Regions from separate parts of the Georgenia wangjunii genome, predicted to be linked through region 1. Evidence: riboswitches for the same ligand, from Rfam matches in the RefSeq annotation. Region 1 holds a riboswitch; the other holds the start of a gene.
What was found. Region 1 has a riboswitch for cyclic di-AMP ahead of V2J63_RS07035 (C40 family peptidase). Riboswitches for the same ligand answer to the same signal wherever they lie in the genome.
Positions count from the first base shown of each region.

Region 2: it holds a riboswitch for cyclic di-AMP, as region 1 does, so the genes downstream of both, V2J63_RS13355 (C40 family peptidase) here and V2J63_RS07035 (C40 family peptidase) in region 1, are expected to answer to the same signal.

Region 1 covers NZ_JAZGON010000003.1:197,571-212,905, forward strand. Annotated here, with positions in the region: gene V2J63_RS06985 (MFS transporter) at 1-32, shown strand, start outside; gene V2J63_RS06990 (TrkH family potassium uptake protein) at 221-1,621, opposite strand; gene V2J63_RS06995 (sensor histidine kinase) at 2,075-3,118, shown strand; gene V2J63_RS07000 (response regulator) at 3,115-3,789, shown strand; gene V2J63_RS07005 (TetR/AcrR family transcriptional regulator) at 3,828-4,466, opposite strand; gene V2J63_RS07010 (MFS transporter) at 4,624-6,153, shown strand; gene V2J63_RS07015 (biliverdin-producing heme oxygenase) at 6,349-7,044, opposite strand; gene serC (phosphoserine transaminase) at 7,069-8,199, opposite strand; gene V2J63_RS07025 (citrate synthase) at 8,351-9,412, opposite strand; gene V2J63_RS07030 (iron-dependent transcriptional repressor DtxR) at 9,560-10,261, shown strand; cyclic di-AMP (ydaO/yuaA leader) riboswitch at 10,458-10,618, shown strand; gene V2J63_RS07035 (C40 family peptidase) at 10,624-11,511, shown strand; gene V2J63_RS07040 (universal stress protein) at 11,723-12,658, shown strand; gene ddaH (dimethylargininase) at 12,737-13,549, opposite strand; gene V2J63_RS07050 (hypothetical protein) at 13,690-14,112, opposite strand; gene V2J63_RS07055 (hypothetical protein) at 14,148-15,074, opposite strand.
Region 2 covers NZ_JAZGON010000010.1:3,092-18,426, forward strand. Annotated here, with positions in the region: gene V2J63_RS13350 (universal stress protein) at 1-801, opposite strand, end outside; gene V2J63_RS13355 (C40 family peptidase) at 1,013-1,900, opposite strand; cyclic di-AMP (ydaO/yuaA leader) riboswitch at 1,906-2,066, opposite strand; gene V2J63_RS13360 (iron-dependent transcriptional repressor DtxR) at 2,263-2,964, opposite strand; gene V2J63_RS13365 (citrate synthase) at 3,112-4,173, shown strand; gene serC (phosphoserine transaminase) at 4,325-5,455, shown strand; gene V2J63_RS13375 (biliverdin-producing heme oxygenase) at 5,480-6,175, shown strand; gene V2J63_RS13380 (MFS transporter) at 6,371-7,900, opposite strand; gene V2J63_RS13385 (TetR/AcrR family transcriptional regulator) at 8,058-8,696, shown strand; gene V2J63_RS13390 (response regulator) at 8,735-9,409, opposite strand; gene V2J63_RS13395 (sensor histidine kinase) at 9,406-10,449, opposite strand; gene V2J63_RS13400 (TrkH family potassium uptake protein) at 10,903-12,303, shown strand; gene V2J63_RS13405 (MFS transporter) at 12,492-13,823, opposite strand; gene V2J63_RS13410 (MarR family winged helix-turn-helix transcriptional regulator) at 13,820-14,284, opposite strand; gene V2J63_RS13415 (cobalamin-independent methionine synthase II family protein) at 14,485-15,335, shown strand, end outside.

The DNA.
Region 1 (15,335 bases):
AGGACGCGCAGCACTCCTCGCACGTGGCCTGACGACGACGGCGCCCGGCTCGGCGCCGTCCTTGCCGCCCCGGCGCCGTCGCCCCGGCCAGCCTGCAGGCGCACGGCCCAGCGTGGCCGGCCCGGGCGCCGGCCCGGGCGCCGGGCGGCGGGGGCCCGGGCGCCGGCTGGCGGGGACCCGCGTCGCGGCGTCGGCCTGCCCCCGGTGCCGGGCACCGCCCTCAGCCGATGAGCGCGGTGGTCTCGGGGTAGCGGAACGCCTGCTCGCGGGTACGCATGGCTAGCGCCGTGCCGAGCGTGATCGGCCCGAGCCGGCCGACGAACATGAGTGCGCACAGGAGCAGCTGGTGGGGGAGCGCGAGGTCCGCCGTGATCCCCGTCGAGAGGCCGACGGTCGCGAAGGCGGACACGACCTCGAAGAGGATCTCGTCGAGGGTGAAGGGCGACGTCATGGCGATCGTGATCGTCGACGCCATGACAAGGGCGACACTGAGCAGCGCGACCGTGAGCGCCTGCCGGAGCGTGACCGAGGAGATCCGCCACCCGTAGGCGGAGACGTCGCGGTCCCCGCGCAGCTCTGACCAGATGGCGAGGCCGAGGACGGCGAACGTCGTCACCTTGATACCGCCGGCCGTGCCGGCGCTGCCACCGCCGATGAGCATGAGCACGTCCATGCCGAGCCACGTGCCGGTGTTGAGCTCGGCGACGTCGACGCTGTTGAAGCCCGCGGTCCGGGTGGTGACGGACTGGAACAGTGCCGCGAGCACCTTGCCCGGGCCGCTGAGCGACCCCAGCGCCGCGCCGTTCCACTCCGCGACGAGCACGAAGAGTGTGCCACCCGAGACGAGCAGCGCCGTCATGAGCAGCGTGAGCTTCGTCTGCAGGCTCCACCGCGCGGGCCGCCGGTGCTGGCGGTACAGCTCGAGCAGCACCGGGAAGCCGAGCCCGCCGACGACGAGCGCGGCAGCGATGGGCAAGCAGATCCACGGGTCGCTGCCGTAGGGGACGAGGTTGTCGCTGAACAGCGCGAAGCCAGCGTTGTTGAACGCCGAGATCGAGTGGAACAGCCCTAGCCATGCCGCCCGCCCGAGCGGCACGTCGTAGCCGATGGACCACCGCAGCGTGAGCGCGAGCGCGGTCACCGTCTCGACGACAACAACGGTGCGCAGCACGTTGAGCAGGACGGTGCGTACGTCCCCGAGCCGGGCGGTCCGCGTCGCCGTCGCGGCCACGACCTTGCTCTGCAGGCGCAGCCGGTGGGAGAGCATGAGGCCGAGGACGGACGCGAGCGTCATGACGCCGAAGCCGCCGACCTGGATGAGGCCGAGGATGACCACCTGGCCGAAGGTGCTCCAGTACGTCGGCGTGTCGACGATGATGAGGCCGGTGACGCAGACCGCCGAGACGGCGGTGAAGAACGCCTCGATGAGGCTCGCGTCCTGGCCAGTCGCGGACACGGGCAGCAGCAAGAGGGCCGTGCCCCCGACGATGGCGACGGCGAAACCGAGGACCACCACCTGGACCGGGCGTCGGCGGCTGATCTCCCGGTGCGCGCGCGTCGCGGTGGAGCGGCGGGAGGGTGGGAGCAGCCGGTGCAGGCGCCCTTCGGGTGCTGCGGGCACGGCCGGCGGCGGCGTGGACCGCCGGCGCGGCGGAGTCGTCGGATGGATGTCGGGGGAGGTGGTCACCAGTGCCTGGGCTCTCGGGTCGTCTCGCGCCACGGCGCCCGTGCGGGCACGCGGAGTGGCGCATCTGAGCGTAGGAAGTCCGGGGCAGCCGGAGATGCGCGGAAGGCTCCGCGAGGCATCAGGATTTCGTTAAGAGGCCCGCGCCGACGCCGGACGTCGTGTTCCGGGCCGCTGTGCCAGGCTGAGCGCGTGCCCACCCCGACGGCCCCACGGCGTATGAGACGCGCGCCGCTGGACGGGAGCTCCAGCGCGGGCCGGAGCGCCCGCCCGGGCAGCGGCGCCCGCCCGGACGAGAGCGCCCGCCTTGGTGCGGTCGCCCGCGCGAGCTGGCGCGCGCGGCTGACCGCCGGGACAGGGGTGTCACCGACGCGGCGGATATCGGCGCTCGTGCTTGCCGCCGCGGGCCTGCCCCTGGCGACCGTCGCGCTCGCCGCCGCGCGTGCCGAGCTCGCGCTGGGGAGCTTGCTCCTCATCTACCTGCTCGCCGTCGTCGTCATCGCCGCGCTCGGCGGCCTCGTGCCCGGCGTGCTCGCCGCGGCGGCGTCGTTCATGCTCGCCAACTGGTTCCTCACCCCGCCGTACCACACGCTTGCCGTCGCGGAGGGGGACAGCGTGGTCGAGCTCGTCGTCTTCGTCGTTGCAGCCGTCGTCGTGAGCGCGACCGTCGAGCTGGCTGCGCGCGACCGCGCGACGTATCAGGAGGAGATCGCCGCGCAGGAGGTGGCGGCCCGCGAGCTAGCCGCGGCGGACCGCGTGCGCTCGGCGCTCATCGCCGCCGTCGGGCACGATCTCCGCACGCCTCTGGCCAGCACGAAGGCGGCGGTGAGCACGCTGCGCCAGGACGACGTCGAGTGGCGGCCGGACCAGCGCGCCGAGCTCCTCGCGACCATCGAGGACTCCACCGACAGGCTGACTCGCGTCATCACTAACCTCCTCGACATGAGCCGCCTGCAGTCCGACGCGGTCGCGGTCCACCTCGCTCCCGTCACGCTCGACGAGGTCGTCGCTCGGGCGCTGCTGGCGGAACGCGGCGCTCCCGTCGTGACGACGATCCCGGACGACCTCCCGCCGGTCCTCGCGGACGCCGGGCTGCTCGAGCGCGTCGTCGACAACCTCGTGCGGAACGCGCTCCGCTTCAGCCCAGGCGCCACCCCCGTCGAGGTGACGGCGGAGATCGTGCGCGGCCACGACGGCGGCGACCGCGCTCGGCTGCACGTCGTCGACCACGGCCCGGGCGTGCCGGCAGAGCGCTGGGCGACGATGTTCGTGCCCTTCCAGCGGCTCGACGACCGCGAGCACACCTCCAACGCTGGGCTCGGGCTCGCCATCGCACAAGGTTTCGCCCAGGCCATGGACGCCGTCATCACGCCGTCGCACACCCCCCGGGGTGGACTCACCATGACGGTGGACCTGCCGGTGGCAGCGAGGTGACCCGCCTCCTCCTCGTCGACGACGACGTCGCCCTCGTGCGCACGCTGACGATCAACCTCGAGGCGCGAGGCTTCGACGTCGTGTCGACCGGGCGCGGCAACCGGGCCATCGCGCTCGCCCGCGCCACCCCGCCCGACGTCGCAATCATTGACCTCGGGCTGCCCGACACCGATGGGATCGAGGTCGTCCGCGCGCTGCGCGTGTGGTCGAGCGTCCCGGTCCTCATCCTCTCCGCGCGCGAGGCGCAGGAGGAGAAGGTCGCCGCCCTCGACGCCGGCGCGGACGACTACGTCACCAAGCCCTTCGGTGTCGACGAGCTGCTCGCCCGGCTTCGCGCCGCGCTACGCAGGACGACGCCGACACCCGCCCCCGCCGTCGTCCACGCGGGTGCCCTCACCATCGACCTCGAGGCGCGACGGACCGAACGCGCGGGTCTCGCCGTGCACCTCACGCCCACCGAGTGGAACCTGCTCGAGACGCTCGTTCGCTCCGACGGCGCGCTCGTCACGCACCGTGACCTGCTCCAGGCGGTGTGGGGCCCGAGCTACGCCGACGAGACCAACTACCTGCGCGTGTACATGGCGCAGCTCCGCCGCAAGCTCGAGGACCAGCCGAGCTCCCCGCGGTACCTCCTCACCGAGCCGGGTGTCGGCTACCGGTTCGAGCGGTAGCGCCCGCGAGCGGACCCTGCACCGGTGAGCGCGTGAGATCAGCCGCGGGTCGCGGCGTGGCGCTTGAGGAGCTCGACGACGCCGAGGAGTGCCGCGATGTCGTCGTCGGCCTCGGCCTCGGGCTCGGACGCGGCCGGACCGTCCGCGCCGTCGTCGCCGCCGTCGTCGCCCGCACCGCCGCCGTCGCCCGCGCTGCCGCCCGGCGTGGGCGCGCTCGAGGGGCCGCCGGCCAGGGCGGCGTTGTAGTAGAGCCCGTCGCCGATGAGGAGGATGGCGCGCGCGGAGGCCGGATCGCCTACCTCCTCGGCGATGAGGGCGTACCACTGCTGCTGGATCTCGCGCATCGCGTCGCGGGCGTTCGGGCTCGCGTTCTGGGCGAGGCGCGCGGTCGCGACGAGGGCCCGGTCGAGCGGGGAGCCCGCGAAGTCCGAGGAGCTGACGTAGTACGCGGAAGGGCCCTCGGGGGCGACGCGCATCGCGGCGACGTCGGCGGCTGCGAGCTCGCGGAGGCGCTCGATGAGCCCGTCGACGAGCGCGTCGCGCGACTTGAAGTGGTAGAGCAGGCCGCCCTTGGACACCTGCGCGCGGGCCGCGACGGCGTCAAGGGTGGCTGCTCGTTCCCCGTCGCCGATGAGGAGGTCGGCGAAGGCGTCGAGCACGGCGTCCCTGGCTGACATACCCGCAACGGTAGCCGCGTGACACATGTACCGTCCAGACGGTACAGTAGACGACGGACATGCAGCGCCGATGGGGTCGCCGCGCCGTGTCCCGAGCCCGACCCGCCTACGCCGGCGACTTCCCGTCGCCCCGCCCGACCCCGCAGTGGAGCACCGCATGACCGCTCACCCGACCGTCCCCACCCAGGACGCCCCACCCACCCTCAGCACGAGGCGGCGGTGGGCCGCGCTGGCCGTCCTCATGCTTCCCGTGCTCCTCGTCGCGGTGGACAACACGGTGCTCAGCTTCGCCGTACCGTCCATCTCGGAGGACCTACGCCCGGGCGGGACCGAGCTGCTGTGGATCGTCGACGTCTACCCGCTCGTCCTCGCCGGCCTGCTCGTCCCCATGGGCAGCCTCGGGGACCGGATCGGGCGCCGCCGGCTCCTGCTCGTCGGCAGCATCGGCTTCACCGTCATCTCGGCCCTCGCCGCGTTCGCCCCGAGTGCCGCGATGCTCATCTCCGCGCGCGCCGGGCTCGGGTTCTTCGGCGCCATGCTCATGCCGGCGACGCTCTCGCTCATCCGCAACATCTTCGTCGAGCCCACGGAGCGCCGGACGGCGATCGCCGTCTGGGCGGCCGGCTTCTCCGGCGGCGCGGCCCTCGGACCGATCGTCGGGGGCTTCCTCCTCGAGCACTTCTGGTGGGGCTCGGTCTTCCTCCTCGCCGTGCCGGTCCTCCTCCCGCTCCTCGCGTTCGGACCGTTCCTCCTGCCCGAGTCGCGCGACCCCGCGCCCGGGCCGATCGACCCGCTGAGCATCGGCCTTTCGCTGGCGACGATGGTCCCGCTCGTCTACGGGATCAAGAGCCTCGCCGAGTCCGGCTGGGGCGTCGAGCCGCTCGTGCCGGTCGCGCTCGGGATCCTCGCCGGCGTCGTCTTCGTCCGGCGCCAGCTGCGCCGCGCCTCGCCCATGCTCGACGTCCGCCTCTTCACCAACCCCGTGTTCAGCGGCGCCGTGGCGGCGAACCTGCTCAGCGTCTTCTCCCTCGTGGGCTTCCTCTTCTTCATCTCCCAGCACCTGCAGCTCGTGAGCGGGCGCGCACCGATGGAGGCCGGGCTCGTCCTCCTGCCGGGGCTCGCGGTGACGATCATCGCCGGGCTGGCGGTCGTGCCGGTCGTGCGGCGCGTGCGGCCGGCGCGGGTGGTCGCGTCCGGGTTGCTGCTCAACGCCGTCGGGTACGCGGTGGTGCTCCTCAGCGGCACGTCCGGCTCCGACGTCGGGCTGCTCGTTGCGTTCATGATCCTCGGCGCCGGGGTGGGCTCGGCCGAGACGATCTCCAACGACCTCATCCTCTCGAGCGTGCCGGCCACGAAGGCCGGCGCGGCATCGGCGATCTCGGAGACGGCGTACGAGGTGGGCGCGGTGCTCGGCACCGCCGTCCTCGGCAGCATCCTCACCGCCGCCTACCGCACGCGGGTGGCCGTGCCCGACGGGCTCGGCGCCGCCGACACCCGCGCCGCGGAGGAGACGCTCGGCGGCGCGCACGAGGTGGCGTCGCGGCTGCCGTCCGGGCCGGGGGAGGCGCTCCTCGAGTCCGCGCGGCACGCCTTCGACTCCGGGGTCGTCGTCACGTCGGCGATCGGCGTCGCGACCATGCTCGTCGCGGCGTGGATCGCGCTGCGGACGCTGCGCACCGCGCGGTAGGTCCGAGGGGTCGGCGACCGCGGCTGGAGCGCGAGCCCCGGCCGCGCTGCTTCGCGCCGCCACCCGCCCGCGGCCGGTCCGTGTCGAGGTCCGTGCGCCTCGACACGCTCGACCCCGGCCGGTCCGTGCCGAGGCGCACGGACGTGCGTCCTCCACCTGGCAGGGACCCGCGCGGCGGCGGCGGCGACACCGGCGTCAGGCGGGGAAGTGCTGCCCGAGCTCGACCGTCATGCCGGCGTTGAGCTCGAAGGCGAGACGGGCCTCGGCGAGGACCTGCTCGCGCTCGCGCTCGGACCACGGCGCCTCGTCGAGCGCGCGGCGGTAGCCGTCCTTGAAGAGCTTCGGCTTGGGGATGGCCGGGAAGTGGTAGAACCGCACGCCGTCCTCGCCGGGGGCGAGGTCGTAGGTGCGCGCGAGGATGCGGCCGATCGCGAGCCCACCGGAGAGGTCACCGAGGTAGCGCGTGTAGTGGTGGGCGACGAACGGGCCGGCCTTGTCGAGGGCGGCGATGCGCTCGGCGTACCGGGCGGTCGCCGCGAGCGGCTCGATACGCGCGCGCCAGTCGGCACCGACGAGGAACGTGAGGTCCGCCTCGATGCTCGGGAGCCGCTCGAGGTCCGCGGTGATGAACGCGCCCGCCACCGGGTCCGCCGCGAGGACCCGGCCGCGCTCCTCGAGCGCGGTGTAGACGAACCAGTGCTGCGTCACCAGCGCCGCGTAGCCCTCGCGCGGCATCTCGCCGGCGAAGAGCCGCTTCATGAAGCCGACGTTCTCCGCGTCCTCGTGGACGTCGCGGGTACTCAGGCGCAGCGTCGTCGAGAACGGCGGCACCGCCTGCGCGAGCGCCGGGGCCGGCGGGTCGAGCAGGGCGCCGGAGGTGGCGTCGGCCATTCGGGCTCCTTCGGAGGGTGCGGCTCAGGCCAGCTTCTCGACGACGTGGTCGACGCACGCCGTCAGGGCGCGCACGTCCTCGGGATCGACGGCCGGGAACATGCCGACGCGCAGCTGGTTGCGCCCGAGCTTGCGGTACGGCTCGACGTCGACGATGCCGTTGGCCCGCAGCGCCGCCGTCACCCCCGTCGCGTCGATGGCCTCGTCGAGGTCGATCGTCCCGACGACGGGGGAGCGGTGCTCCGGCACGTCGACGAACGGCGTGGCCCAGGCCCGCTCGGCCGCCCAGCCGTAGAGGATCTCGGCCGATGCTGCGGTGCGCTGCGCGGCCCAGGCGAGGCCGCCGTTGCCGAGCATCCACTCGACCTGCTCGGCGAGGAGCACGAGCGTGGCGATGGCCGGGGTGTTGAGGGTCTGGTCCTTGCGGGAGTTGTCGACCGCGGCCTGGAGGGAGAGGAAGTCCGGGATCCAGCGGTCTGAGGCGTCGATCTCCTCGATGCGGGCGAGCGCGGCGGGCGAGCACACCGCGAGCCACAGCCCGCCGTCGGAGGCGAAGCTCTTCTGCGGCGCGAAGTAGTAGACGTCGCTCTCGGCGAGGTCGACGGCGACGCCGCCGGCGGCGGAGGTCGCGTCGACGAGCATGAGCGCGCCCGCGTCGGCGCCGGGGACCCGGCGCACGGGGGAGAGGACGCCGGTGGAGGTCTCGTTCTGCGGCCAGGCGTAGACGTCCGCGCCCGGCGCGGCGTCGACGACGGCGAGCGCCCCCGGCTCCGCGGTCACGACCTCGGAGTCCTCGAGGAAGGGGGCGCCGGTGGTCGCCGCGGCGAACTTCGCGCCGAACTCGCCGAACGCGGCGTGGCGGGCGCGGCGGTGCACGAGCGAGAACGTCGCGGCGTCCCAGAACGCCGTCGACCCTCCGTTGCCGAGGACCACCTCGTACCCCTCGGGCGCGCCGAGCAGCTCGGCGATGCCGGCGCGGACCCGGCCGACGAGTGAGCGCACCGGCGCCTGGCGGTGGGACGTGCCCATGAGCGTCGCGCCGACGGCGGCGAGGGCGTCGACGTGCGAGGGGCGCACCTTGCTCGGGCCGCAGCCGAACCGGCCGTCGGCGGGGAGGAGCTCGGTCGGGATGCTGATCGTCGGCGTCGTGCTCATGGCGCGATCCTCCCACCCCGGTGCCGGTGCCCGGGCGGACCGCTCACGGCCGCGCCCCTGCTCGCGAGGCGCCCGCGCGCGGGCCGGCCCCGACCGCCGCTCACGGCCGCGCCCGGCGGGGCCGCACCCGCGCCCGTCGCCGGCCGCCCGGTCACCTCGCTCCGGGTCCCGGCGCGAGCCGGAGGAGGGAGCGCTGCACGTCGAGGATGTGCGCGGACCACCCCGCCGTCCGCCCGCAGATGAGCAGCGCATTGAACAGCCGCGGCTCGACGCCCGCGAAGTCGAGGAGGACGGCCGCCCAGAACGTCGCGCTCGCGCGCACGGGCCGGTCCGACAGGTCCTGGAGCGCCTCGCCCGCGGCGCGCTCGACGGCCTCCGCCGCGTCGAGCAGCGGGACCTCGAGCCGCGCGCAGACCGCGTGGACGAGGTCGGCGCGGGTGTCGTCGACGAGCTCGTCGCTGCGGGCGAACCCGGGGACGAGGTGGGTCTCCTCGAGGACGGTCCGGACCGTCGTCGCCGCGTCACCGGCCCGGTCGGCGTCGCGGATGAGCCCGACGGCGCGGACGGCGGCCCCACCCGTGAGCGGGCCCCCGACGGCGGCGACGGCGCCCGAGAGGCACGCGGCGGCGTCGGCGCCCGTGCTCGCGACGAGCCGCGCGACGCGGGTGGAGGTGGTGAGACCGTTCTCGGCCATGACGGTCCACAGGCTGTCGAGGGCAGCGGCGGACTCCGGTCTGGCCTCGCCCCGCCAACGGATGAGGAACCGCTCGGCGATCGTCGAGCCCTGCTCGACCTCCTGCTGAGGCACCGCCGGCAGGTCGAGGCCGCGCGCGGACTGGGCGACGAAGGACAGCGCCATGACGGAGGCGCGCGCGAGGTCGTCCCGGGCGCGCTCCGCGGAGACGTCGAGCAGGGGACGGAACCCCCAGACGGGCGCGAGCTGGGCGAGGGCGCTCTGGACGTCGACCCGCACGTCACCCGTGCGCACCGGCAGCGGGAACGGCTCGGCCGGCGGGAGCCCCGGCGTCGGGGACCCGTCGACGAGCAACCCCCACACCGCCTCGAAGTGCTGGCCGAGGAGCGCGGTGAGCGGCTGGCCGCGGTAGGTGACGGACCCGTCGGGCAGGCGGGCGTAGATGGTGGGATCGGCGGCGAAGGGCGTCCGCCCTCCCGCGGGGCTGCCCGCGGCGGGTTCCGAGTGCTCGTGGGTCATCAGGGGTGATGCTAGCCGTGACGCGGGTCACTCCCGACGCCGTCCTCGGCCGGCGACGCCGGCCGAGGTCGTGCGCCGGTGGCGGGTCCCCGCGCCGTCCGACGCCATATCCTGGCTGGAGAGCCCAAGGACTAGAGAGCAGGCGACATGGCTGACCTGATCGATACGACGGAGATGTACCTCAAGACGGTCTACGAGCTGGAGGAGGAGGGGGTCCCGCCCATGCGCGCGCGGATCGCCGAGCGCCTGGGGCACTCCGGTCCCACCGTGTCGCAGACGGTCGCCCGGCTCGAGCGCGACGGTCTCCTCATCCTCACGGGGACGCGCCAGCTCGAGCTGACCGCTGCGGGCCGCGAGAAGGCGACCAGGGTCATGCGCAAGCACCGCCTCGCCGAGCGGCTCCTCACCGACGTCGTCGGCCTCGACTGGGAGTACGTCCACGAGGAGGCGTGCCGCTGGGAGCACGTCATGAGCGAGCGCGTGGAGAAGCGCCTCGTCCAGCTGCTCGACCACCCGCACCACGACCCGTACGGCAACCCCATCCCCGGCCTGGAGAACCTCGGGGAGACCCCGCTCGACCCGCCGGCACGCGCCGTCATCAACCTGCTCGAGGCGGCCGGACTCACGACGCCGCCGGAGCGCGACGCCCCCATGACCCTGCGCCGCATCGGGGAGCCGCTCCAGGTCGACGTCGAGCTCCTCAAGCGCCTCTCCGAGGCCGGGGTGCGGCCCGGCGCCGCCGTCCTCGTCCAGCGCGGCACCGAGGTGGTCTCTGTTCGATCGCCCGCCTCCCACCTCGTGCTGGACCTGCCCGACGACGTCGCGCGACACCTCTTCGTCGACGTCTGAGGGCGCCGGACGCACCGGTTGTTAGCGCACGCCACCGGCAGCACCGTGCCACTTCACGTGTGACGTCCAGCACAATCTCCACAGGACCGTGACCGGAACGTGACATGGCCGTGTGCGGTGTGTAGTGTCGCGAACGCTTCCCGCACCCTCCATATCGGGGAGCCCCCGGACGGACGCCGAACCCTGCCGCCGCCCGAGGTCCAGAACGAAACCGTCGGCAGGGACGGGGGAACCATGATTGGCGGTCGGCTCCGGTCGGCCCCTAGGGGTAAAGCTCGGACTGCGAGAGCGGGACGAGCCGGGTGAATCTCCAACCCGCACCCGACAGCTCACCTCGCAGGCGACAGGAGAGGCACACACACGTGACCGTTACCACCACAGGCGCGCGCCACCGCGCAGCACGCCGCCCCCTGACCCCGCTGAGCACCTTCGGCCAGGCCGTCACCGGACCCGTCGCCCGCCGCGGCATGGTCGTCGCGGCGTCCTCCGGACTGGCCATCACGATGGCCGCCAGCACCGCGATCGCCTCCACGGACGGCACGACGACGGCGCTCCCGTCGGTCGACGTCGCCTCGCTGGCGGGAGAGGCCCGCGCCGCGCTGTCGACGCTCTCCCCGAGCGTGGCCGTGCCGACCGACGTCGAGTGGAGCGTCGAGGTGGCCGAGGCCGCCGCGACGCCGCCCAAGGCCGAGGTCGCCGCCGAGCCCGTCGCGGCCCGGGTCCAGGAGATCGCCGCCGCCGAGGCTGCCGCTCAGGCCGCTGCCGAGGCCGAGGCCATCGCCGCGGCTCGCGCCGCCGAGTCCGCCTCGCGCACGAGCGCCCGCTCCGAGGCACCCGCCGCCGCCGCCTCCTCCTCCGCCGCCGAGGCGCCGGCCCAGGCCGCCCAGGCCGCTCCCGCGCAGAACTACTCCAGTGGCTCGATCGTCGACATCGCCTACCGCTACGTCGGCACCCCGTACGTGTGGGGCGGCGCGACCCCGGCCGGCTTCGACTGCTCCGGCTTCACGTCGTACGTCTTCGCGCAGGTCGGCATCAGCATCCCGCGCTCGAGCGCGGCCCAGCGCAACGCCGGCACCGTCGTCAGCGCCTCCGAGGCCCGCCCCGGTGACCTCGTCTGGTGGCCCGGCCACGTCGGCATCTACCTCGGTGACGGTCAGCACATCGCCGCCCGCAACCCCTCCAAGCCGCTGCAGGCCGGCCCCATCTCGCACGTCGGGCGCGGGGCGCCCACCTTCATCCGAGTCGGCTGAGCCCTCTCCTTCATCGACGGCCCGTACCGGGCGTCGGCACCCACTGCGTTGCGGATCGACCCGGCGAAGGCCGGACGGATCGGCAGCACGGACGGGGCGTCGCGCCAGGTGCGGGCCGTCGTCGTCCGTCCGGGAGCGAATGGCGGCCCGGGACGGCCGGCATGGACCATGATGGGAACGAGCAGTTCCCCGATCGGCGGAGATGGTGATCATGGCTCGTGAGAACGTCGTACTCGTCGGGGTGGATGGCTCGGAGGCGAGCCTTGCCGCCGTCGACTGGGCGGTCGCCGAGGCGAAGACCCTTGGCTGGCGCGTGCACGTCGTGTGCGCCTACGCCGTGCCGTCCTTCACGGTCGCGTCCCTCGACGGCGGGTTCGCCGCCGTCGACGACTCGGCGATCCAGCAGGGCGCCCAGACCGTCCTCGACGAGGCCGTCGCCCGCGCGAGCGCCGCCGGCGTCCACGTCACGTCCGCGCTCGAGACCGGTGACCCCGCCGGCGTGCTCGTCGAGCTCTCCCGCCAGGCCGGGATCGCCGTCGTCGGCACCCGTGGCGGTGGCGGGTTCACCGACCGGCTCCTCGGCACCGTCTCCTCGGCGCTGCCGGCGCACGCGCACTGCCCCACCGTCGTCGTGCCGCAGCCGCCCGAGGGGCAGCCCGCGTACACGCCGGTGCGGCGCATGGTCGTCGGTGTCGACGGCTCGGAGTCGGCGAAGGTCGCACTGCGCCGCGCCGTCGACGAGGCCATCGCCTGGAACGCCCACCTCACCGCCGTCGCGACCGTGCCGATCGGTGGCGGCGTGGGGTCTCTCGCCTGGCTGCCGGCCGCCGTCGACCGCGACGAGGTGCTCGCCGACGTCAAGGAGGGGCTGAGCGTCGCCGTCGAGCGGGCCGTGGACGGGCGGGACATCGTCGTGAGCCAGCACGCCCTCGACGGGAACGCCGCGGCCCTGCTCGCCGAGTTCTCCACGGCGGTCGACCTCGTCGTCGTCGGCTCCCGCGGGCGCGGCGGGTTCGCCGGTCTGCTCCTCGGCTCGACGAGCCAGGCGGTGCTCCACCACGCGGTGTGCCCGGTGCTCGTCGTGCCCGCCCGCTGCGCGGACGAGGGCACGTCCCCGAGCGACGTCCCCTGGCGCCGCCGCCCCTGAACGCGCCGCCCGCCCGCCCCCGGGCGGGACGGGCGGGACGGGTGCGCGTGAGGGTCGGGCTGCGGCGGCGCGCGGAGGTCAGGGGCGGATCTCCAGGGTGCAGCACTTGGCCCCGCCGCCGCCCTTGAGCAGCTCGGACGTGTCGATGCCGATCGGGTTGAAGCCGCGCTCGGCGAGCGCGCCGGCGAGGTCGGTCGCGCGCGGGTTGTGGATGACGTTCCTGCCGTCGCTGACGCCGTTGAGGCCCAGCACGACCGCGTCGGCCTCCGTCGCGATGACGGCGTCGGGGAAGAGGTGCTCGAGCACACGACGGCTGCCCGGGGAGAACGCCGGCGGGTAGTAGGCGATCTCGGAGTCGGAGAGCACCATCATCGCCGTGTCGAGGTGGTAGAACCGCGGGTCCACGAGGTGCATGGAGATGACCGGCTTGCCGATCGCCTCCTGCAGCTCGAGGTGCGAGGCGTGCGAGGTACGGAACCCGGTCCCGGCGAAGACGAGGTCGCCGACGGTGAGGATGTCTCCCTCGCCCTCGTTGGTCTGCGTGGCGGTGACCGTGGGGAAGCCGGCGTCGGCGAACCACTTCTCGTAGGCGGGCCCCTCGGGCATGCGCTGCGGGTAGGTGAACTTCGCCGAGTAGACGACGCCGTCGCCCATGACGGCGCCGTTCGCCGCGTAGACCATGTCCGGCAGGCCGGCGATCGGCTCGATGAGCTCGACGTCGTGGCCAAGCTCGAGGTAGGTCCCGCGGAGGGACTCCCACTGCTCGACCGCCCGCTCCGTGCTCGTCGGGACCTCCGGGTGCATCCACGGGTTGATCTCGTAGCTCACCGTGAAGTACGTCGGCGGGCACATGAGGTAGCGACGGGCGGTGGCCTCGCGGGTAGCGGGCATGGAGGACCTTCCTTCGTGAGCGGGGGTCCGCCGAGCGTACGCAGCGCACGTGGGCGGTTCGCGGCGGCGCGCGGGTGCGCGTGAGCGGCTCGATCGCACGACGGCGCGTCGAGGTCCCGTGAGAGCGGACGGTCAGGCCGTCAGTCGCGCCAGCCGAGCTCGCGTGCGCGGTCGATCCACCCGAGCTCGTCGCTCGGGGTGCGGGCGGCGACGTCCATGACGTGCTGCGCGTGCTCGACCGCGGGGGTCACCGTCTCGATGAGCCCGCTCCAGAGGTCGCTGAGGGTGGCTCGTGCATCGGTGACGGCCGCGTCGACGAAGGCGTGGGCGGCCAGCGCACGCCCGGCGCACTCCGCAGCGACGGGCGCGGAGCCGGCGCGCGGCGCCCGCGGGGCGGCCGGAGGGCCGTCCGACGCCGTGGTCGACCGCCCCACGTGGATGAGGCGAAGGTCGGCTGCGGCCGGGAGCGCGGCGGCAGCGTCGACGGCCGGGGTCGGCGCACCGTCGTCGACCAGACCGACGCTTCTGCGCGTCGTCGTTGGCGCGCTCTCCCCGATGGTCATCTCGTGACCCGTCTGTCAGAGGGGAACGGAGGTGGTCAGAGGAACTCGTCCGCGTGCAGCAGGCGCGTGAGCGCGCTCAGGAGACGGGTCCGGACCGTGCACATGGTGGTGCGCTGGAGCGTCACCTTGTCAGCAGTGGCGCTGAGCAGCTCGATGATGTCCGCCCCGGTCCACACCCAGGCGCCCTCGAACGCGAGCTGATCGGCGCGCATCTCGGGGCGGCCGGTCGGGCTGCGGTAGGCGAGGATCTGCACGCCGCCGGTGAGGGCGGTGGAGGTGGTGCCGAGCGCGCCGAGCGCCGTCGCGTCGAGCCCGAAGAGGTGGGGGACGACCTCCTGGCGACCGCGGCGCATCGCGTCGGCCACCGTGTGCGACATCGTCCACCCGGTCGTCACGGGCCCTCCGACGGTGTCCGGGCCCGTGGTGTCGTCACCGAGGGGGAGCGCTCGCAGGATCTCCTCGACGAGCGAGCCGTCCGAGGCGAGGCTGATCTCGACCGTGCTCTCCTGCTCGTACTGCAGCTCGCCCGAGCGGGCCGGTGAGGCGAGCCGGCGGCGGCGGGAGAGGGCGACCGTGTGGCCGTCGCGCCAGGCCGTGCTCTGGGCGACACCGACGGCGCCGGACCACGACCGCACGTCCACGCGGACGTCGGCGAGCGCGAGGGTCATGAGGCCGGCCGCGAACGGCTGGACGACGGCGTCGAGGTCGTCGTTCGACGGGACGTAGCGCGCGAGGCCGCGCTGGGCGAGCATCTGCCACGAGCGGCGGCGCTCGGCCTCGGTCAGCGGGGCGAACTCCGTCAGGCCGAAGGCGGCCGGTGCGAAGTCCGCCGGCACGGGTGCGTCAGGGACCGCGTCGAGGACGGCGCCGCGCAGGACGAGCCACTCGCCGATGTCGAGGCGGAACCTGGTCGAGCGAGCCTTGCGCTGGCGCACCAGCGGGCGGACTGTCTGTGCAGTCATGAGAACCTCCCCGTTCGACCGGGCGACGTGGTCCCGCCGCGGGCTCTCGGTGCGCCGCTCCAAGGAAAAGTTTCTCCCTATGAAACATGTGCGCCGGGAGCCGTTGTTGGGCATCGCGGTTAAGCAATTGTCGTGACGCCCGCCACTTCGGCACAGGCCCGGAGATCCGCGCCTGCGCCCCGACGGGGTCAGGCACTGACGCTATCCCGCTCGCGGACCCGTAAAAGGCTCCCAGAGCCCCCGTGGAGGATCCGACGGCCG
Region 2 (15,335 bases), on a different contig from region 1:
CCCGCCGCGCCCGCGGGAGCCGACGACGACGAGGTCGACCGCCGTGGAGAACTCGGCGAGCAGGGCCGCGGCGTTCCCGTCGAGGGCGTGCTGGCTCACGACGATGTCCCGCCCGTCCACGGCCCGCTCGACGGCGACGCTCAGCCCCTCCTTGACGTCGGCGAGCACCTCGTCGCGGTCGACGGCGGCCGGCAGCCAGGCGAGAGACCCCACGCCGCCACCGATCGGCACGGTCGCGACGGCGGTGAGGTGGGCGTTCCAGGCGATGGCCTCGTCGACGGCGCGGCGCAGTGCGACCTTCGCCGACTCCGAGCCGTCGACACCGACGACCATGCGCCGCACCGGCGTGTACGCGGGCTGCCCCTCGGGCGGCTGCGGCACGACGACGGTGGGGCAGTGCGCGTGCGCCGGCAGCGCCGAGGAGACGGTGCCGAGGAGCCGGTCGGTGAACCCGCCACCGCCACGGGTGCCGACGACGGCGATCCCGGCCTGGCGGGAGAGCTCGACGAGCACGCCGGCGGGGTCACCGGTCTCGAGCGCGGACGTGACGTGGACGCCGGCGGCGCTCGCGCGGGCGACGGCCTCGTCGAGGACGGTCTGGGCGCCCTGCTGGATCGCCGAGTCGTCGACGGCGGCGAACCCGCCGTCGAGGGACGCGACCGTGAAGGACGGCACGGCGTAGGCGCACACGACGTGCACGCGCCAGCCAAGGGTCTTCGCCTCGGCGACCGCCCAGTCGACGGCGGCAAGGCTCGCCTCCGAGCCATCCACCCCGACGAGTACGACGTTCTCACGAGCCATGATCACCATCTCCGCCGATCGGGGAACTGCTCGTTCCCATCATGGTCCATGCCGGCCGTCCCGGGCCGCCATTCGCTCCCGGACGGACGACGACGGCCCGCACCTGGCGCGACGCCCCGTCCGTGCTGCCGATCCGTCCGGCCTTCGCCGGGTCGATCCGCAACGCAGTGGGTGCCGACGCCCGGTACGGGCCGTCGATGAAGGAGAGGGCTCAGCCGACTCGGATGAAGGTGGGCGCCCCGCGCCCGACGTGCGAGATGGGGCCGGCCTGCAGCGGCTTGGAGGGGTTGCGGGCGGCGATGTGCTGACCGTCACCGAGGTAGATGCCGACGTGGCCGGGCCACCAGACGAGGTCACCGGGGCGGGCCTCGGAGGCGCTGACGACGGTGCCGGCGTTGCGCTGGGCCGCGCTCGAGCGCGGGATGCTGATGCCGACCTGCGCGAAGACGTACGACGTGAAGCCGGAGCAGTCGAAGCCGGCCGGGGTCGCGCCGCCCCACACGTACGGGGTGCCGACGTAGCGGTAGGCGATGTCGACGATCGAGCCACTGGAGTAGTTCTGCGCGGGAGCGGCCTGGGCGGCCTGGGCCGGCGCCTCGGCGGCGGAGGAGGAGGCGGCGGCGGCGGGTGCCTCGGAGCGGGCGCTCGTGCGCGAGGCGGACTCGGCGGCGCGAGCCGCGGCGATGGCCTCGGCCTCGGCAGCGGCCTGAGCGGCAGCCTCGGCGGCGGCGATCTCCTGGACCCGGGCCGCGACGGGCTCGGCGGCGACCTCGGCCTTGGGCGGCGTCGCGGCGGCCTCGGCCACCTCGACGCTCCACTCGACGTCGGTCGGCACGGCCACGCTCGGGGAGAGCGTCGACAGCGCGGCGCGGGCCTCTCCCGCCAGCGAGGCGACGTCGACCGACGGGAGCGCCGTCGTCGTGCCGTCCGTGGAGGCGATCGCGGTGCTGGCGGCCATCGTGATGGCCAGTCCGGAGGACGCCGCGACGACCATGCCGCGGCGGGCGACGGGTCCGGTGACGGCCTGGCCGAAGGTGCTCAGCGGGGTCAGGGGGCGGCGTGCTGCGCGGTGGCGCGCGCCTGTGGTGGTAACGGTCACGTGTGTGTGCCTCTCCTGTCGCCTGCGAGGTGAGCTGTCGGGTGCGGGTTGGAGATTCACCCGGCTCGTCCCGCTCTCGCAGTCCGAGCTTTACCCCTAGGGGCCGACCGGAGCCGACCGCCAATCATGGTTCCCCCGTCCCTGCCGACGGTTTCGTTCTGGACCTCGGGCGGCGGCAGGGTTCGGCGTCCGTCCGGGGGCTCCCCGATATGGAGGGTGCGGGAAGCGTTCGCGACACTACACACCGCACACGGCCATGTCACGTTCCGGTCACGGTCCTGTGGAGATTGTGCTGGACGTCACACGTGAAGTGGCACGGTGCTGCCGGTGGCGTGCGCTAACAACCGGTGCGTCCGGCGCCCTCAGACGTCGACGAAGAGGTGTCGCGCGACGTCGTCGGGCAGGTCCAGCACGAGGTGGGAGGCGGGCGATCGAACAGAGACCACCTCGGTGCCGCGCTGGACGAGGACGGCGGCGCCGGGCCGCACCCCGGCCTCGGAGAGGCGCTTGAGGAGCTCGACGTCGACCTGGAGCGGCTCCCCGATGCGGCGCAGGGTCATGGGGGCGTCGCGCTCCGGCGGCGTCGTGAGTCCGGCCGCCTCGAGCAGGTTGATGACGGCGCGTGCCGGCGGGTCGAGCGGGGTCTCCCCGAGGTTCTCCAGGCCGGGGATGGGGTTGCCGTACGGGTCGTGGTGCGGGTGGTCGAGCAGCTGGACGAGGCGCTTCTCCACGCGCTCGCTCATGACGTGCTCCCAGCGGCACGCCTCCTCGTGGACGTACTCCCAGTCGAGGCCGACGACGTCGGTGAGGAGCCGCTCGGCGAGGCGGTGCTTGCGCATGACCCTGGTCGCCTTCTCGCGGCCCGCAGCGGTCAGCTCGAGCTGGCGCGTCCCCGTGAGGATGAGGAGACCGTCGCGCTCGAGCCGGGCGACCGTCTGCGACACGGTGGGACCGGAGTGCCCCAGGCGCTCGGCGATCCGCGCGCGCATGGGCGGGACCCCCTCCTCCTCCAGCTCGTAGACCGTCTTGAGGTACATCTCCGTCGTATCGATCAGGTCAGCCATGTCGCCTGCTCTCTAGTCCTTGGGCTCTCCAGCCAGGATATGGCGTCGGACGGCGCGGGGACCCGCCACCGGCGCACGACCTCGGCCGGCGTCGCCGGCCGAGGACGGCGTCGGGAGTGACCCGCGTCACGGCTAGCATCACCCCTGATGACCCACGAGCACTCGGAACCCGCCGCGGGCAGCCCCGCGGGAGGGCGGACGCCCTTCGCCGCCGATCCCACCATCTACGCCCGCCTGCCCGACGGGTCCGTCACCTACCGCGGCCAGCCGCTCACCGCGCTCCTCGGCCAGCACTTCGAGGCGGTGTGGGGGTTGCTCGTCGACGGGTCCCCGACGCCGGGGCTCCCGCCGGCCGAGCCGTTCCCGCTGCCGGTGCGCACGGGTGACGTGCGGGTCGACGTCCAGAGCGCCCTCGCCCAGCTCGCGCCCGTCTGGGGGTTCCGTCCCCTGCTCGACGTCTCCGCGGAGCGCGCCCGGGACGACCTCGCGCGCGCCTCCGTCATGGCGCTGTCCTTCGTCGCCCAGTCCGCGCGCGGCCTCGACCTGCCGGCGGTGCCTCAGCAGGAGGTCGAGCAGGGCTCGACGATCGCCGAGCGGTTCCTCATCCGTTGGCGGGGCGAGGCCAGACCGGAGTCCGCCGCTGCCCTCGACAGCCTGTGGACCGTCATGGCCGAGAACGGTCTCACCACCTCCACCCGCGTCGCGCGGCTCGTCGCGAGCACGGGCGCCGACGCCGCCGCGTGCCTCTCGGGCGCCGTCGCCGCCGTCGGGGGCCCGCTCACGGGTGGGGCCGCCGTCCGCGCCGTCGGGCTCATCCGCGACGCCGACCGGGCCGGTGACGCGGCGACGACGGTCCGGACCGTCCTCGAGGAGACCCACCTCGTCCCCGGGTTCGCCCGCAGCGACGAGCTCGTCGACGACACCCGCGCCGACCTCGTCCACGCGGTCTGCGCGCGGCTCGAGGTCCCGCTGCTCGACGCGGCGGAGGCCGTCGAGCGCGCCGCGGGCGAGGCGCTCCAGGACCTGTCGGACCGGCCCGTGCGCGCGAGCGCGACGTTCTGGGCGGCCGTCCTCCTCGACTTCGCGGGCGTCGAGCCGCGGCTGTTCAATGCGCTGCTCATCTGCGGGCGGACGGCGGGGTGGTCCGCGCACATCCTCGACGTGCAGCGCTCCCTCCTCCGGCTCGCGCCGGGACCCGGAGCGAGGTGACCGGGCGGCCGGCGACGGGCGCGGGTGCGGCCCCGCCGGGCGCGGCCGTGAGCGGCGGTCGGGGCCGGCCCGCGCGCGGGCGCCTCGCGAGCAGGGGCGCGGCCGTGAGCGGTCCGCCCGGGCACCGGCACCGGGGTGGGAGGATCGCGCCATGAGCACGACGCCGACGATCAGCATCCCGACCGAGCTCCTCCCCGCCGACGGCCGGTTCGGCTGCGGCCCGAGCAAGGTGCGCCCCTCGCACGTCGACGCCCTCGCCGCCGTCGGCGCGACGCTCATGGGCACGTCCCACCGCCAGGCGCCGGTGCGCTCACTCGTCGGCCGGGTCCGCGCCGGCATCGCCGAGCTGCTCGGCGCGCCCGAGGGGTACGAGGTGGTCCTCGGCAACGGAGGGTCGACGGCGTTCTGGGACGCCGCGACGTTCTCGCTCGTGCACCGCCGCGCCCGCCACGCCGCGTTCGGCGAGTTCGGCGCGAAGTTCGCCGCGGCGACCACCGGCGCCCCCTTCCTCGAGGACTCCGAGGTCGTGACCGCGGAGCCGGGGGCGCTCGCCGTCGTCGACGCCGCGCCGGGCGCGGACGTCTACGCCTGGCCGCAGAACGAGACCTCCACCGGCGTCCTCTCCCCCGTGCGCCGGGTCCCCGGCGCCGACGCGGGCGCGCTCATGCTCGTCGACGCGACCTCCGCCGCCGGCGGCGTCGCCGTCGACCTCGCCGAGAGCGACGTCTACTACTTCGCGCCGCAGAAGAGCTTCGCCTCCGACGGCGGGCTGTGGCTCGCGGTGTGCTCGCCCGCCGCGCTCGCCCGCATCGAGGAGATCGACGCCTCAGACCGCTGGATCCCGGACTTCCTCTCCCTCCAGGCCGCGGTCGACAACTCCCGCAAGGACCAGACCCTCAACACCCCGGCCATCGCCACGCTCGTGCTCCTCGCCGAGCAGGTCGAGTGGATGCTCGGCAACGGCGGCCTCGCCTGGGCCGCGCAGCGCACCGCAGCATCGGCCGAGATCCTCTACGGCTGGGCGGCCGAGCGGGCCTGGGCCACGCCGTTCGTCGACGTGCCGGAGCACCGCTCCCCCGTCGTCGGGACGATCGACCTCGACGAGGCCATCGACGCGACGGGGGTGACGGCGGCGCTGCGGGCCAACGGCATCGTCGACGTCGAGCCGTACCGCAAGCTCGGGCGCAACCAGCTGCGCGTCGGCATGTTCCCGGCCGTCGATCCCGAGGACGTGCGCGCCCTGACGGCGTGCGTCGACCACGTCGTCGAGAAGCTGGCCTGAGCCGCACCCTCCGAAGGAGCCCGAATGGCCGACGCCACCTCCGGCGCCCTGCTCGACCCGCCGGCCCCGGCGCTCGCGCAGGCGGTGCCGCCGTTCTCGACGACGCTGCGCCTGAGTACCCGCGACGTCCACGAGGACGCGGAGAACGTCGGCTTCATGAAGCGGCTCTTCGCCGGCGAGATGCCGCGCGAGGGCTACGCGGCGCTGGTGACGCAGCACTGGTTCGTCTACACCGCGCTCGAGGAGCGCGGCCGGGTCCTCGCGGCGGACCCGGTGGCGGGCGCGTTCATCACCGCGGACCTCGAGCGGCTCCCGAGCATCGAGGCGGACCTCACGTTCCTCGTCGGTGCCGACTGGCGCGCGCGTATCGAGCCGCTCGCGGCGACCGCCCGGTACGCCGAGCGCATCGCCGCCCTCGACAAGGCCGGCCCGTTCGTCGCCCACCACTACACGCGCTACCTCGGTGACCTCTCCGGTGGGCTCGCGATCGGCCGCATCCTCGCGCGCACCTACGACCTCGCCCCCGGCGAGGACGGCGTGCGGTTCTACCACTTCCCGGCCATCCCCAAGCCGAAGCTCTTCAAGGACGGCTACCGCCGCGCGCTCGACGAGGCGCCGTGGTCCGAGCGCGAGCGCGAGCAGGTCCTCGCCGAGGCCCGTCTCGCCTTCGAGCTCAACGCCGGCATGACGGTCGAGCTCGGGCAGCACTTCCCCGCCTGACGCCGGTGTCGCCGCCGCCGCCGCGCGGGTCCCTGCCAGGTGGAGGACGCACGTCCGTGCGCCTCGGCACGGACCGGCCGGGGTCGAGCGTGTCGAGGCGCACGGACCTCGACACGGACCGGCCGCGGGCGGGTGGCGGCGCGAAGCAGCGCGGCCGGGGCTCGCGCTCCAGCCGCGGTCGCCGACCCCTCGGACCTACCGCGCGGTGCGCAGCGTCCGCAGCGCGATCCACGCCGCGACGAGCATGGTCGCGACGCCGATCGCCGACGTGACGACGACCCCGGAGTCGAAGGCGTGCCGCGCGGACTCGAGGAGCGCCTCCCCCGGCCCGGACGGCAGCCGCGACGCCACCTCGTGCGCGCCGCCGAGCGTCTCCTCCGCGGCGCGGGTGTCGGCGGCGCCGAGCCCGTCGGGCACGGCCACCCGCGTGCGGTAGGCGGCGGTGAGGATGCTGCCGAGGACGGCGGTGCCGAGCACCGCGCCCACCTCGTACGCCGTCTCCGAGATCGCCGATGCCGCGCCGGCCTTCGTGGCCGGCACGCTCGAGAGGATGAGGTCGTTGGAGATCGTCTCGGCCGAGCCCACCCCGGCGCCGAGGATCATGAACGCAACGAGCAGCCCGACGTCGGAGCCGGACGTGCCGCTGAGGAGCACCACCGCGTACCCGACGGCGTTGAGCAGCAACCCGGACGCGACCACCCGCGCCGGCCGCACGCGCCGCACGACCGGCACGACCGCCAGCCCGGCGATGATCGTCACCGCGAGCCCCGGCAGGAGGACGAGCCCGGCCTCCATCGGTGCGCGCCCGCTCACGAGCTGCAGGTGCTGGGAGATGAAGAAGAGGAAGCCCACGAGGGAGAAGACGCTGAGCAGGTTCGCCGCCACGGCGCCGCTGAACACGGGGTTGGTGAAGAGGCGGACGTCGAGCATGGGCGAGGCGCGGCGCAGCTGGCGCCGGACGAAGACGACGCCGGCGAGGATCCCGAGCGCGACCGGCACGAGCGGCTCGACGCCCCAGCCGGACTCGGCGAGGCTCTTGATCCCGTAGACGAGCGGGACCATCGTCGCCAGCGAAAGGCCGATGCTCAGCGGGTCGATCGGCCCGGGCGCGGGGTCGCGCGACTCGGGCAGGAGGAACGGTCCGAACGCGAGGAGCGGGAGGAGGACCGGCACGGCGAGGAGGAAGACCGAGCCCCACCAGAAGTGCTCGAGGAGGAAGCCCCCGACGATCGGTCCGAGGGCCGCGCCGCCGGAGAAGCCGGCCGCCCAGACGGCGATCGCCGTCCGGCGCTCCGTGGGCTCGACGAAGATGTTGCGGATGAGCGAGAGCGTCGCCGGCATGAGCATGGCGCCGAAGAACCCGAGCCCGGCGCGCGCGGAGATGAGCATCGCGGCACTCGGGGCGAACGCGGCGAGGGCCGAGATGACGGTGAAGCCGATGCTGCCGACGAGCAGGAGCCGGCGGCGCCCGATCCGGTCCCCGAGGCTGCCCATGGGGACGAGCAGGCCGGCGAGGACGAGCGGGTAGACGTCGACGATCCACAGCAGCTCGGTCCCGCCCGGGCGTAGGTCCTCCGAGATGGACGGTACGGCGAAGCTGAGCACCGTGTTGTCCACCGCGACGAGGAGCACGGGAAGCATGAGGACGGCCAGCGCGGCCCACCGCCGCCTCGTGCTGAGGGTGGGTGGGGCGTCCTGGGTGGGGACGGTCGGGTGAGCGGTCATGCGGTGCTCCACTGCGGGGTCGGGCGGGGCGACGGGAAGTCGCCGGCGTAGGCGGGTCGGGCTCGGGACACGGCGCGGCGACCCCATCGGCGCTGCATGTCCGTCGTCTACTGTACCGTCTGGACGGTACATGTGTCACGCGGCTACCGTTGCGGGTATGTCAGCCAGGGACGCCGTGCTCGACGCCTTCGCCGACCTCCTCATCGGCGACGGGGAACGAGCAGCCACCCTTGACGCCGTCGCGGCCCGCGCGCAGGTGTCCAAGGGCGGCCTGCTCTACCACTTCAAGTCGCGCGACGCGCTCGTCGACGGGCTCATCGAGCGCCTCCGCGAGCTCGCAGCCGCCGACGTCGCCGCGATGCGCGTCGCCCCCGAGGGCCCTTCCGCGTACTACGTCAGCTCCTCGGACTTCGCGGGCTCCCCGCTCGACCGGGCCCTCGTCGCGACCGCGCGCCTCGCCCAGAACGCGAGCCCGAACGCCCGCGACGCGATGCGCGAGATCCAGCAGCAGTGGTACGCCCTCATCGCCGAGGAGGTAGGCGATCCGGCCTCCGCGCGCGCCATCCTCCTCATCGGCGACGGGCTCTACTACAACGCCGCCCTGGCCGGCGGCCCCTCGAGCGCGCCCACGCCGGGCGGCAGCGCGGGCGACGGCGGCGGTGCGGGCGACGACGGCGGCGACGACGGCGCGGACGGTCCGGCCGCGTCCGAGCCCGAGGCCGAGGCCGACGACGACATCGCGGCACTCCTCGGCGTCGTCGAGCTCCTCAAGCGCCACGCCGCGACCCGCGGCTGATCTCACGCGCTCACCGGTGCAGGGTCCGCTCGCGGGCGCTACCGCTCGAACCGGTAGCCGACACCCGGCTCGGTGAGGAGGTACCGCGGGGAGCTCGGCTGGTCCTCGAGCTTGCGGCGGAGCTGCGCCATGTACACGCGCAGGTAGTTGGTCTCGTCGGCGTAGCTCGGGCCCCACACCGCCTGGAGCAGGTCACGGTGCGTGACGAGCGCGCCGTCGGAGCGAACGAGCGTCTCGAGCAGGTTCCACTCGGTGGGCGTGAGGTGCACGGCGAGACCCGCGCGTTCGGTCCGTCGCGCCTCGAGGTCGATGGTGAGGGCACCCGCGTGGACGACGGCGGGGGCGGGTGTCGGCGTCGTCCTGCGTAGCGCGGCGCGAAGCCGGGCGAGCAGCTCGTCGACACCGAAGGGCTTGGTGACGTAGTCGTCCGCGCCGGCGTCGAGGGCGGCGACCTTCTCCTCCTGCGCCTCGCGCGCGGAGAGGATGAGGACCGGGACGCTCGACCACACGCGCAGCGCGCGGACGACCTCGATCCCATCGGTGTCGGGCAGCCCGAGGTCAATGATTGCGACGTCGGGCGGGGTGGCGCGGGCGAGCGCGATGGCCCGGTTGCCGCGCCCGGTCGACACGACGTCGAAGCCTCGCGCCTCGAGGTTGATCGTCAGCGTGCGCACGAGGGCGACGTCGTCGTCGACGAGGAGGAGGCGGGTCACCTCGCTGCCACCGGCAGGTCCACCGTCATGGTGAGTCCACCCCGGGGGGTGTGCGACGGCGTGATGACGGCGTCCATGGCCTGGGCGAAACCTTGTGCGATGGCGAGCCCGAGCCCAGCGTTGGAGGTGTGCTCGCGGTCGTCGAGCCGCTGGAAGGGCACGAACATCGTCGCCCAGCGCTCTGCCGGCACGCCCGGGCCGTGGTCGACGACGTGCAGCCGAGCGCGGTCGCCGCCGTCGTGGCCGCGCACGATCTCCGCCGTCACCTCGACGGGGGTGGCGCCTGGGCTGAAGCGGAGCGCGTTCCGCACGAGGTTGTCGACGACGCGCTCGAGCAGCCCGGCGTCCGCGAGGACCGGCGGGAGGTCGTCCGGGATCGTCGTCACGACGGGAGCGCCGCGTTCCGCCAGCAGCGCCCGAGCGACGACCTCGTCGAGCGTGACGGGAGCGAGGTGGACCGCGACCGCGTCGGACTGCAGGCGGCTCATGTCGAGGAGGTTAGTGATGACGCGAGTCAGCCTGTCGGTGGAGTCCTCGATGGTCGCGAGGAGCTCGGCGCGCTGGTCCGGCCGCCACTCGACGTCGTCCTGGCGCAGCGTGCTCACCGCCGCCTTCGTGCTGGCCAGAGGCGTGCGGAGATCGTGCCCGACGGCGGCGATGAGCGCCGAGCGCACGCGGTCCGCCGCGGCTAGCTCGCGGGCCGCCACCTCCTGCGCGGCGATCTCCTCCTGATACGTCGCGCGGTCGCGCGCAGCCAGCTCGACGGTCGCGCTCACGACGACGGCTGCAACGACGAAGACGACGAGCTCGACCACGCTGTCCCCCTCCGCGACGGCAAGCGTGTGGTACGGCGGGGTGAGGAACCAGTTGGCGAGCATGAACGACGCCGCCGCGGCGAGCACGCCGGGCACGAGGCCGCCGAGCGCGGCGATGACGACGACGGCGAGCAGGTAGATGAGGAGCAAGCTCCCCAGCGCGAGCTCGGCACGCGCGGCGGCGAGCGCGACGGTCGCCAGGGGCAGGCCCGCGGCGGCAAGCACGAGCGCCGATATCCGCCGCGTCGGTGACACCCCTGTCCCGGCGGTCAGCCGCGCGCGCCAGCTCGCGCGGGCGACCGCACCAAGGCGGGCGCTCTCGTCCGGGCGGGCGCCGCTGCCCGGGCGGGCGCTCCGGCCCGCGCTGGAGCTCCCGTCCAGCGGCGCGCGTCTCATACGCCGTGGGGCCGTCGGGGTGGGCACGCGCTCAGCCTGGCACAGCGGCCCGGAACACGACGTCCGGCGTCGGCGCGGGCCTCTTAACGAAATCCTGATGCCTCGCGGAGCCTTCCGCGCATCTCCGGCTGCCCCGGACTTCCTACGCTCAGATGCGCCACTCCGCGTGCCCGCACGGGCGCCGTGGCGCGAGACGACCCGAGAGCCCAGGCACTGGTGACCACCTCCCCCGACATCCATCCGACGACTCCGCCGCGCCGGCGGTCCACGCCGCCGCCGGCCGTGCCCGCAGCACCCGAAGGGCGCCTGCACCGGCTGCTCCCACCCTCCCGCCGCTCCACCGCGACGCGCGCGCACCGGGAGATCAGCCGCCGACGCCCGGTCCAGGTGGTGGTCCTCGGTTTCGCCGTCGCCATCGTCGGGGGCACGGCCCTCTTGCTGCTGCCCGTGTCCGCGACTGGCCAGGACGCGAGCCTCATCGAGGCGTTCTTCACCGCCGTCTCGGCGGTCTGCGTCACCGGCCTCATCATCGTCGACACGCCGACGTACTGGAGCACCTTCGGCCAGGTGGTCATCCTCGGCCTCATCCAGGTCGGCGGCTTCGGCGTCATGACGCTCGCGTCCGTCCTCGGCCTCATGCTCTCCCACCGGCTGCGCCTGCAGAGCAAGGTCGTGGCCGCGACGGCGACGCGGACCGCCCGGCTCGGGGACGTACGCACCGTCCTGCTCAACGTGCTGCGCACCGTTGTTGTCGTCGAGACGGTGACCGCGCTCGCGCTCACGCTGCGGTGGTCCATCGGCTACGACGTGCCGCTCGGGCGGGCGGCATGGCTAGGGCTGTTCCACTCGATCTCGGCGTTCAACAACGCTGGCTTCGCGCTGTTCAGCGACAACCTCGTCCCCTACGGCAGCGACCCGTGGATCTGCTTGCCCATCGCTGCCGCGCTCGTCGTCGGCGGGCTCGGCTTCCCGGTGCTGCTCGAGCTGTACCGCCAGCACCGGCGGCCCGCGCGGTGGAGCCTGCAGACGAAGCTCACGCTGCTCATGACGGCGCTGCTCGTCTCGGGTGGCACACTCTTCGTGCTCGTCGCGGAGTGGAACGGCGCGGCGCTGGGGTCGCTCAGCGGCCCGGGCAAGGTGCTCGCGGCACTGTTCCAGTCCGTCACCACCCGGACCGCGGGCTTCAACAGCGTCGACGTCGCCGAGCTCAACACCGGCACGTGGCTCGGCATGGACGTGCTCATGCTCATCGGCGGTGGCAGCGCCGGCACGGCCGGCGGTATCAAGGTGACGACGTTCGCCGTCCTCGGCCTCGCCATCTGGTCAGAGCTGCGCGGGGACCGCGACGTCTCCGCCTACGGGTGGCGGATCTCCTCGGTCACGCTCCGGCAGGCGCTCACGGTCGCGCTGCTCAGTGTCGCCCTTGTCATGGCGTCGACGATCACGATCGCCATGACGTCGCCCTTCACCCTCGACGAGATCCTCTTCGAGGTCGTGTCCGCCTTCGCGACCGTCGGCCTCTCGACGGGGATCACGGCGGACCTCGCGCTCCCCCACCAGCTGCTCCTGTGCGCACTCATGTTCGTCGGCCGGCTCGGGCCGATCACGCTCGGCACGGCGCTAGCCATGCGTACCCGCGAGCAGGCGTTCCGCTACCCCGAGACCACCGCGCTCATCGGCTGAGGGCGGTGCCCGGCACCGGGGGCAGGCCGACGCCGCGACGCGGGTCCCCGCCAGCCGGCGCCCGGGCCCCCGCCGCCCGGCGCCCGGGCCGGCGCCCGGGCCGGCCACGCTGGGCCGTGCGCCTGCAGGCTGGCCGGGGCGACGGCGCCGGGGCGGCAAGGACGGCGCCGAGCCGGGCGCCGTCGTCGTCAGGCCACGTGCGAGGAGTGCTGCGCGTCCTGACGGGCCAGGTCGGCGCGGGCGAGCTCGCGGGCGCGGCGCTCCCCCGGGCCGGTGAGCGTGACGTGCGGGCGCGGCCGGAGCTCGTACGTGACCTTGACCTGCCACGTCCGCTTCGTCCAGACCGCCGCGACCGTGGCCACCAGCAGCGCGGCGATCGCCCCGACGCCGATCGACCACCGGGCGCCGAACGCCTCCGAGACCCACCCGACGAGGGGCGCGCCGATCGGCGTGGAGCCGAGCAGCACCATCATGTAGAGGCTCATGACGCGCCCGCGCATGGCCGGCTCGGTGGACATCTGGATGACGGTGTTGGCCGCCGTCATCATCGTGAGCGAGGCGAAGCCGACGGCGATGGTCGAGATCGCGTAGGTCTCGTACGTCGGCATGAGCGCCATGACGCCGGCGAGCACGCCGAAGGCGAAGGCGGACCCGATGACGAGCCGGACCCGCGGGTGCTTGCGGCGGGCGGCCATGAGCGCGCCGGCCAGCGAGCCGATCGCCATGATCGAGCCGAGGATGCCGTACCCGCTGGCCCCCTTGTCGAAGACCTCGCGGGCCATGACGGCGCTCGTCAGCTGGAAGTTGAGGCCGAACGCGGAGACCACGCCCATGACCACCATGATGACGAGGATGTCCGTACGGTGGCGCACGTACGCGAGCCCCGCACGGACCTGACCCTTGGAGCGCCCGCTGTGCGGCATCTCGTGGAGCTCGGCGCGGCGCATGAGGCTGAGGGAGAAGATCGTCGCGCCGAAGCTGACCGCGTTGATGAGGAACGCCCAGCCGGGCCCGACCGCCGCGATGAGCAGCCCACCGGCGCCGGGGCCGATGAGGCGGGCAGCGTTGAAGGAGGCGCTGTTGAGCCCGACGGCGTTCGGCAGGCTCTTGGCGGGCACCATCTCGGCGACGAACGTCTGGCGCACGGGTGAGTCGAACGCGCTGACCACGCCGAGGCCGAGCGCGAAGAGGTAGACGTGCCACAGCTCGGCGTTGCCCGAGAGCACGAGCGCACCGAGCCCACCGGCGAGCACGCCCATGGCGCCCTGGGTGGCCATGAGCATCTGGCGCCGGGGCAGGCGGTCGGCGAGGACCCCCGCGTACGGGCTGAGGAGGAGCGTCGGCGCGAACTGCAGCGCGGTGACGATGCCGACGGCGAGGCCGGAGTCCTCGGACAGGTGCGTGAGGACGAGCCAGTCCTGGGCGACGCGCTGGATCCACGTGCCGATGTTGGCCACGAGGGCGCCCGTGAACCACAGGCGGTAGTTGAAGTAGCGGAGCGAGTGGAAGGTCGTGCTCAATCCGTCGCCATCCTCTCGAGGATCCGGACGGCCTCGGTGAGCACCTCGCGCTCCTCGGCGGTGATGCCCTTGAGTCGTTCCGCCATCCACACGTTGCGCCGCTTGCGCGTCTCACGCACGAGGCTCGCGCCCGACGGCGTCAGCTCGATGAGGACCTGGCGCCCGTCCGAGGGGTGGCTGCTGCGCGTGACGTGGCCGGCCGCCTCGAGCGTCGCGATGGTGCGCGTCATCGTGGGCGGCTGGACGTGGTCGCGCTCGGCGAGAGCGCGCGGCGTCATCGGGCCGTTGAGGGTGAGGCCGGAGAGCACGCAGTACTGGGACTCGCTGACATCGGCGGGGTTCGACTCCGTGCGGATGCGCCGTGACAGGCGCAGGATCAGCACGCGGAGCTCGGTGGCCAGGTCGGGGCGTCGGGTGGTGCGGCTCGCCGGCATGACTGTCGCAGACGAGTTCGTTGGCATGGCTCCATCATAACTCGTTAGTACCGCTAACGAAATAGGCGCCCAGGTGAGACCACTCACCCGCCAGGCGACCGCCGGCGCGTCCGCGCCTCGGGCCCTCGCCCCCCGCCCGGACCCACGCTCCGAGACGCCCGAGCCGCCGCCGTCGGCCCGGTGCGACGATGCGCGTAGCCCCGCCACGCAGACACACGGAGATGCCCATGCTCAGCAGCGCCGACCGGATCCAGACCACCCACGCCGGCAGCCTGCCGCGTACCGACGCCCTGCTCGCCGCCAACGCGGCGCGCGCCCAGGGCGAGGAGCCCGAAGGCTTCGCCGACCTCCTCGCCGCCGAGGTCACGGACCTCGTCCAGCGCCAGCTCGACACCGGCATCACCGTCGTCGGCGACGGCGAGTACGGCAAGGGCATGAGCTCGCCGATCGACTACGGCGCCTGGTGGTCCTACTCCTTCCAGCGCACGGGCGGGCTCACGCTCGACACCGACTCCTCGTGGGCCGTCGACCAGCACCTGTCCGCCCCGGGCGACGTCCGCCTCACCGGCTTCCTCCACCGCCGCGACCGCAAGCGCTTCGCTGCGGCGTACGCGGACCCGACGTCGGGCATCTTCACCGGCGGCGCCAACGGTGCGCCGCAGTTCCCGGCGTGCACGGGCCCGCTGACGTACACCGGCCAGGAGGCCATCGCCTCGGACGTGGCGAACCTCAAGGCCGCCCTGACGCGGACCGGCGCGCAGGAGGGGTTCATCACCTCGATCGCCCCGGGCAGCGCCTCCCGCATCGCCAACCGCTTCTACGCCACCGACGAGGAGTACCTCTTCGCCTGGGCCGACGCCCTCCACGAGGAGTACAGGGCGATCATCGACGCCGGCCTCGTCCTCCAGATCGACGACCCGTCGATCGCCGAGAACTTCGACCAGATCGAGCCGGAGCCCAGCGTCGAGGACTACGTCGCGTTCACCCGCCTGCGGGTCGAGGCACTCAACCACGCCCTGCGCGGCCTGCCGGAGGACCGGATCCGCTTCCACCTGTGCTGGGGCAGCTGGCACGGCCC